2 regions of the Streptomyces sp. HUAS TT11 genome follow, and region 1 is predicted to be linked to the other one. Evidence: predicted binding sites of a transcription regulator. Region 1 holds the regulator's gene; the other holds the start of a gene.
The links. The regulator HrcA, encoded in region 1, represses chaperone genes, less so after heat shock. The targets are predictions, from matches to a motif close to TTNGCACTCNGNNNNNCNGAGTGCNAA.
Positions count from the first base shown of each region.

Region 2: a site for HrcA is predicted at 1,496-1,522, ahead of groES (co-chaperone GroES). Genes of this name have one in related genera too.

Region 1 covers NZ_CP196184.1:6,105,549-6,109,458, reverse strand. The annotation lists gene ACSHXN_RS27160 (nitronate monooxygenase) at 1-932, opposite strand, end outside; gene dnaJ (molecular chaperone DnaJ) at 1,081-2,217, opposite strand; gene hrcA (heat-inducible transcriptional repressor HrcA) at 2,218-3,237, opposite strand; gene ACSHXN_RS27145 (DUF3097 domain-containing protein) at 3,848-3,910, shown strand, end outside.
Region 2 covers NZ_CP196184.1:3,920,987-3,924,896, reverse strand. The annotation lists gene ACSHXN_RS17425 (THUMP-like domain-containing protein) at 1-371, opposite strand, end outside; gene ACSHXN_RS17420 (polysaccharide deacetylase family protein) at 632-1,426, shown strand; gene groES (co-chaperone GroES) at 1,669-1,977, shown strand; gene groL (chaperonin GroEL) at 2,125-3,750, shown strand.

The DNA.
Region 1 (3,910 bases):
TCCGGGTACGCGGCCGGCGCGTAGGGTCCGTGTTCCCGCATGAAGCGGTTGACCAGACCGCGGGCCGGGCGCCCGCTGAACGCGCGCGTCAACTCCGTCCGCACGAACAGGGGATCGGTCAGCGCCTGCTTGTGCAGGGGGTGGGCCCCGGACTCGGGGGTCGCGAGGAAGGCCGTGCCCAGCTGCGCGGCGCTCGCACCCGCGGCGAGCACCGCGGCGATCTGGCCGCCGCGCATGATGCCGCCGGCCGCCACGATCGGGATGCCCACGGTCTCGCGCACCTGTGACACAAGGGCCAGCAGACCGATGCCGGATCCGTCGTTCTCCTGGATGTCCCGGTGGGTGCCCTGGTGTCCGCCGGCCTCGACGCCCTGCACGATCACCGCGTCCGCGCCCGCCTCCTGCACGGCGCGCGCCTCGTCCGGGGTGGTCGCGGTGACAAGGGTGAAGGTGCCCACGCGACGCAGGGAGTCCAGGACCTCCGCAGTGGGGACCCCGAAGTGGAACGAGACGGCCGGCACCGGGTTGTCGAGGAGAACGGCGAGCTTGACGTCGTAGCCGTCGTCGCGGCCGCTGTCGGGGTCGCCGAGTTCGGTCTCGTACCAGGCGGCCTCACCGGCGAGCTGGTTGGCGTAGACCTCCACGGCCGCGGCGGAAGGCAGCGCGGCGCCGGCCGCTCCGGTGGAGCCGCCGCCTGCACCGGGATACTCGGGTTGCGGCATGAACACGTTCACACCGAAGGGTCCGTTCGTCAGCCCGCGGAGCTGCTTGATCTCCTGGTACATGCCGTCGGCCGTCTTGTACCCGGCAGCGAGGAATCCCAGGCCGCCGGCGTCGGTCACGGCGGCGGCGAGCTGCGGCACGGAGACGCCGCCCGCCATGGGGGCCTGCACGATCGGAAGGCGGAGGAGATCGGTCAGCGCGGAGGACATGACGGCATGTTGTCACGTCCCCCGAACAAGTCCGAATCCGGCCTTCCCCTGGCATATGCCAGGGGAAGGAACAACGCATCAGGACGATGGGTGAAGGTCCGCGGGCAGCGGAATCCGGCCTACGGAACGCCGGGCGCCCGCCCGTCGGTCAGCGCCCGTTGAACGCGTCCTTCAGCCGTGAGAACAGCCCCTGCTGACCCGGCTGGAACTGCCCCTGCGGCCGTTCCTCGCCGCGCAGCACCGCCAGCTCGCGCAGCAGGCGCTCCTGCTCGGGGTCCAGCTTCGACGGCGTCTGCACCTCGACGTGGACGATCAGATCGCCGCGCCCGCCGCCGCGCAGATGCGTGACACCGCGGGTGTGCAGGGGGATCGACTGCCCGGACTGCGTGCCGGGACGGATGTCGACCTCCTCCAGGCCGTCGAGCGTCTCCAGCGGGACCTTCGTGCCGAGGGCCGCCGCCGTCATCGGGATGGTGACCGTGCAGTGCAGGTCGTCCCCGCGGCGCTGGAAGACCGAGTGCGGCAGCTCGTGGATCTCCACGTACAGGTCACCGGCGGGACCGCCGCCGGGGCCGACCTCGCCCTCGCCCGCAAGCTGGATCCGGGTGCCGTTGTCGACGCCGGCGGGGATCTTGACGGTGAGCGTCCTGCGGGAGCGCACCCGCCCGTCGCCCGCGCACTCGGGGCACGGGTTCGGGACGATGGTGCCGAAGCCCTGGCACTGCGGACACGGCCGGGACGTCATGACCTGGCCCAGGAAGGACCGGGTGACCTGCGAGACCTCACCGCGGCCGCGGCACATGTCACAGGTCTGCGCGGAGGTGCCGGGTGCGGCGCCCTCGCCGTTGCAGGTGTTGCAGACGACGGCGGTGTCGACCTGGATGTCCTTCGTCGTGCCGAAGGCCGCCTCGTCGAGCTCGATCTCGAGCCGGATCATGGCGTCCTGGCCCCGGCGGGTGCGTGAGCGCGGTCCGCGCTGCGACGCCGTGCCGAAGAAGGCGTCCATGATGTCCGAGAAGTTCCCGAAACCGCCCGCGCCGAAGCCGCCCGCACCGGCGCCGCCCGCCTGGGACAGCGGGTCGCCACCGAGGTCGTAGACCTGCTTCTTCTGCGGGTCCGACAGCACCTCGTACGCGGCGTTGATCTCCTTGAACCGCTCCTGCGTCTTGGGATCGGGGTTGACGTCCGGGTGCAGCTCGCGGGCGAGCCGGCGGAACGCCTTCTTGATCTCCTCCTGCGACGCGTCGCGGCGCACGCCGAGTACGGCGTAGTAGTCCGTGGCCACTTACGACTCCGCCAGGATCTGTCCGACGTACCGTGCCACCGCTCGTACCGCTCCCATCGTTCCCGGGTAATCCATGCGGGTCGGTCCGACCACGCCGAGTTTCGCTACTGCTTCGCCGCCCGAACCGTAGCCCACGGAGACGACGGACGTGGAGTTGAGTCCCTCGTGCGCGTTCTCGTGACCGATACGCACCCGCATGGCCGGATCCTTCGCCTCGCCCAGCAACTTGAGGAGCACGACCTGCTCCTCGAGCGCCTCGAGGACGGGGCGGATGGTGAGAGGGAAGTCATGCCCGAAGCGGGTGAGATTGGCGGTTCCGCCGATCATCAACCGCTCCTCGGTCTCCTCCACGAGTGTCTCCAGCAAAGTGGAGAGCACCGTAGCGACCGTACTGCGGTCCTCCGGCTCCTCGAAGGCCTCGACCAGGTCCTGCACGAGCAGCGGGACGTCCGCGAAGCGGCGGCCGGCGACCCGGCTGTTGAGCCGGGCGCGCAGGTCGGCCAGCGACGCCTCGCCGAACGGCGCGGGGCAGTCGATCATGCGCTGCTCGACCCGGCCGGTGTCCGTGATCAGCACGAGCATCACGCGTGCGGGCGCCATCGACAGCAGCTCGACATGGCGCACCGTGGAGCGCGTCAGCGAGGGGTACTGCACGACCGCGACCTGCCGGGTGAGTTGCGCGAGCAGCCGCACCGTGCGCGTGACGACGTCGTCGAGGTCGACGGCGCTCTCCAGGAAGCTCTGGATCGCGCGGCGCTCGGGCGGGCTCATCGGTTTGACGGCCGCGAGCTTGTCGACGAAGAGGCGGTAGCCCTTGTCCGTGGGGATGCGTCCGGCGCTGGTGTGCGGCTGGGCGATGTAGCCCTCCTCCTCCAGCACGGCCATGTCGTTGCGGACGGTGGCCGGGGAGACACCGAGCTTGTGCCGTTCGGTGAGGGCCTTGGAACCCACCGGCTCCTCGGTTCCCACATAGTCCTGGACGATGGCGCGCAGCACCTCGAGCCGGCGTTCACTGAGCATCGCGCACACCTCCAGTGTCCCCTTGGCGCTTCCCTGGCACTCTGTGCATGCGAGTGCCAACATCCCGGAGCAAGTGTACGGCGGTCGGGTACGCCCCCGGCAAGGGCGGCAGCGCCGTCGTACCCACGCGTTCCGACCCGTCGTACCGACGTGTACCGACCTGTCCCGGGGTGTCCCCGCCGCGCGGGCACCCACGACACCGCCGCACGGCGGTGTCGTGGGAAGGGCGAGGACGGAGGGCGGCCGGTCCGGGGACCGGGCGTCCACGCCCTCCGGTCCGAAACGGCACGGCCGGACCGGTCGCGGGAGAGCGGGCGGGCCCACGCGATCGAGGCGGGTCGGGCGCCCGGACGAGGGCGCACCCCGTACGCCCGGGCGCCGCGGCCTGTGGCGCCCGCGGGCACGGAACGGCGTGTGACGTATCTCGCGCTCACGGGCGTGAGGTTGCCCGGAGCGCTCGTCCTCGCCGGCCGCCGCGTCTGCCCGGGAAGGGTCGCGACGGCCCTCCACGGGGCCCGGGTCCCGCGCGCCGCGGGCAAGGCGGCTCGCCCCGGCGTGTCGTGGCGCCCCGTACGCCTTGCGGGTTCGCGGTTCTCCTATCGTCATCCGAATGCGCCAGTATTCGCCGGACCTGACTCCGCCGTGGAAGAAGCCCAAGCCCGTGCCGGAGGTC
Region 2 (3,910 bases), 2.2 Mb from region 1:
GCGAGGACCCGGATGCCGGCCCGGGCGAACGCGATCGCGTCGCCGCCGATGCCGCAGCACAGATCGGCGACCGAGGTCGCGCCGAGTTCCCGCAGCCGGCCCGCGCGGTGGGCCGCGACGGCGGCCCTGGTGGACTGCTCGACCCCGTTCGCCGTGAAGAACATCCGCCCCGCGTCCTCGGGGCCGAACTTCGCCGCCGCCCGTTCGCGCAGCCGCGCCTGTGCGAGGGCCGCCGAGACCAGGTCGGCGGGGTGTGCGCGGCGCAACCGGGTGGCGACGGCCAGTTCCTGCGCCGGAGCGGTGCCGCGCACCTCGTCCAGGAGAGCACGGCCCTCGGGGGTGAGCAGGGAGGCGAAGGAGAGGTCGTTCACCCGGTCATTGTCGACCAGTCGGTGGACCGCGTGCGTCCGGCCGCGGTGTCGGCCGGACGGGGGCGCCGGTCGCTGGAAGGATCCGACACCATGTGGCTCGTACGACAAAACGACGAAAAGTGGGCCAGGTGTCCCTTGCGGCGTGCTGTTCCGGCGGTGAAGCGCGCGGGCAGGAGTACGGCGGGCGTTCACGTGCCGCAACGGTTCCCGCGCAAGGCCACGGACGGGGGGTTCGCGGGGGCGGGCGCGGAGGTCCGTCCGTGAGGGCACGGCCGTGGCCGCGGGCCCTGCTCGCCGGGACGCTCGCCGCCGTGCTGCTGTCCGGCTGCGCCCAGTCCGTCGACCCGATCGAACGGCTGGGCAAGAAGGCGGCGCAGAAGGTGCAGCGTTCGGATCGGGCGTACCGCCGCTGGGGTCTGAGCGCTCCGCTCGCCCCCGCGCCCCGGCCGGCCCGGCCCGCGGGCGGCCCGGTCCGAACGGGAGGCGGGCTGCCACCGGTCCTCGATCGCGTCCCCACCCATGACAGGGTCGTCTTCCTGACGTACGACGAGGACGTCGAGGCCGACCCCCGGTTCGTGGACATGGTCCGTGAACTGCGGCTCCCGGTCAGCGTGTTCCTCACGGCCGACGGCGCCGGGCCGAAGGGTGCGGATGCCGCGCGCCTGCGGGCGGCCGGTGCGGCCGTCCAGAACCACGCCCTGGGCCACGCCGTGCTGCGCGGCCGCCCCTACGGCGAACAGCACGCCGAGATCTGCGGACAGCGGGACCGGCTGACGGCGCGCCCGGGCCCGGGCCCCCGGCTGCTCCGCCCACCGCACGGCGTCTACGACCGCACCACCCTCCGCGCGGCGGCGGACTGCGGCGTCACGGCGGTGGTCCTGTGGCGCCCCGTACCGGAACGGTTCGGCGTCGGCGCACCCCTGCACCCGGGCGACATCGTCCGCCCGTGTGGGACCGGCCGCCCACTCGCCTCCCCGACCGCGGAGACGGCCCGCCTCCTGCGCCGCATCCAGGCGAGCGGGTTCACGGTGGCCCGCCTGGAGGACTACCTGTAGCGCGGGCCGGGGAACGGGGTGCGGAACGATCCCCGGGTCAGCCCGTATTCCGCGCCGCGCCGCGGCCGACTGGCACTCCGCTTGACCGAGTGCTAATCGCGGTCATAGTCTCGGCTCTGGCACTCGGCAGTGACGAGTGCCAACAAAGCGACGGGCAGGTCCGGCACCCGCGACGACGGATCCACCTGGTCGCCACCTCAGACAGTTAACCCCGTGAGATCTCCGAAGGGGGAGGTCGGATCGTGACGACCACCAGCTCCAAGGTTGCCATCAAGCCGCTCGAGGACCGCATCGTGGTCCAGCCGCTGGATGCTGAGCAAACCACCGCCTCTGGCCTGGTCATTCCGGACACCGCCAAGGAGAAGCCCCAGGAGGGCGTCGTCCTGGCCGTGGGCCCGGGCCGCTTCGAGAACGGCGAGCGTCTTCCGCTCGACGTGAAGACCGGCGACATCGTGCTGTACAGCAAGTACGGCGGCACCGAGGTGAAGTACAACGGCGAGGAGTACCTCGTCCTCTCGGCTCGCGACGTGCTCGCGATCATCGAGAAGTAATTCACCGAAGCAGATTGCTCTGAACTGCGCCCCTGGCCCCCCGCGACCGATCAGCCGGGCGCCGGGGGCGCGGTTCGTTCTTCACCGTGATGACGGCTGTTCCCCGAGGGCTGCCGGGCATCGCATCCGAGAGGACTGAAACGCTCCATGGCGAAGATCCTGAAGTTCGACGAGGACGCCCGTCGCGCTCTCGAGCGCGGCGTCAACAAGCTTGCCGACACGGTCAAGGTGACGATCGGTCCCAAGGGCCGGAACGTCGTGATCGACAAGAAGTTCGGCGCGCCCACCATCACCAACGACGGTGTCACCATCGCCCGTGAGGTCGAGATCGAGGACCCGTACGAGAACCTCGGCGCCCAGCTGGTGAAGGAGGTGGCGACCAAGACCAACGACATCGCGGGTGACGGTACGACCACCGCCACCGTGCTCGCCCAGGCGCTGGTGCGCGAGGGCCTGAAGAACGTCGCCGCGGGTGCCTCCCCGGCCTCCCTGAAGAAGGGCATCGACGCGGCCGTCGCCGCGGTCTCCGAGGACCTCCTCGCCACCGCCCGCCCGATCGACGAGAAGTCCGACATCGCCGCCGTCGCCGCGCTGTCCGCCCAGGACCAGCAGGTCGGCGAGCTCATCGCCGAGGCGATGGACAAGGTCGGCAAGGACGGTGTCATCACCGTCGAGGAGTCCAACACCTTCGGTCTCGAGCTGGACTTCACCGAGGGCATGGCGTTCGACAAGGGCTACCTGTCGCCGTACTTCGTGACGGACCAGGAGCGCATGGAGGCCGTCCTCGACGACCCCTACATCCTCATCAACCAGGGCAAGGTCTCCTCGATCGCGGACCTGCTGCCGCTGCTGGAGAAGGTCATCCAGGCCGGCTCCTCCAAGCCGCTGCTGATCATCGCCGAGGACGTCGAGGGCGAGGCTCTGTCCACGCTCGTCGTGAACAAGATCCGCGGCACCTTCAACGCCGTCGCGGTGAAGGCCCCCGGCTTCGGCGACCGCCGCAAGGCGATGCTGGAGGACATGGCCGTCCTCACCGGCGCCACGGTCATCTCCGAGGAGGTCGGCCTCAAGCTCGACCAGGTCGGCCTGGACGTGCTGGGCTCCGCCCGCCGCGTGACGGTCACCAAGGACGACACGACCATCGTCGACGGCGGTGGCAAGTCCGGTGACGTCACCGGCCGTATCGCCCAGATCAAGGCCGAGATCGAGAACACCGACTCCGACTGGGACCGCGAGAAGCTCCAGGAGCGTCTTGCCAAGCTGGCCGGCGGCGTGTGCGTGATCAAGGTCGGCGCCGCCACCGAGGTGGAGCTGAAGGAGAAGAAGCACCGTCTGGAGGACGCCATCTCCGCGACCCGCGCCGCGGTCGAGGAGGGCATCGTCTCCGGTGGTGGCTCCGCTCTGGTCCACGCCTCCAAGGTGCTGGACGGCGGCCTCGGCAAGCAGGGCGACGAGGCGACCGGTGTCGCCATCGTCCGCCGCGCGGTCGTCGAGCCGCTGCGCTGGATCGCCGAGAACGCCGGCCTCGAGGGCTACGTCATCGCCTCCAAGGTCGCCGAGCTCGAGAAGGGCCAGGGCTACAACGCCGCCACCGGCGAGTACGGCGACCTGATCAAGGCCGGTGTCATCGACCCGGTCAAGGTCACCCGCTCCGCCCTGGAGAACGCCGCCTCCATCGCCTCCCTGCTGCTGACGACCGAGACCCTGGTCGTCGAGAAGAAGGAAGAGGAGGAGCCGGCCGCCGCCGGCCACGGCCACGGTCACTCCCACTGACGCGAGCCCACAAGCGGTACTGAGGCCCGGCACCCTCGGGGGTGCCGGGCCTTGCGCTGTCCGCCCCCGACCCGCCGGCCGCCGATGGCGCGCTCCGCCGGACGCTTCACCCCGCATCCGCCCGACCCATGGCAACGGGACCCGGCCGGGCGGGTTCGCG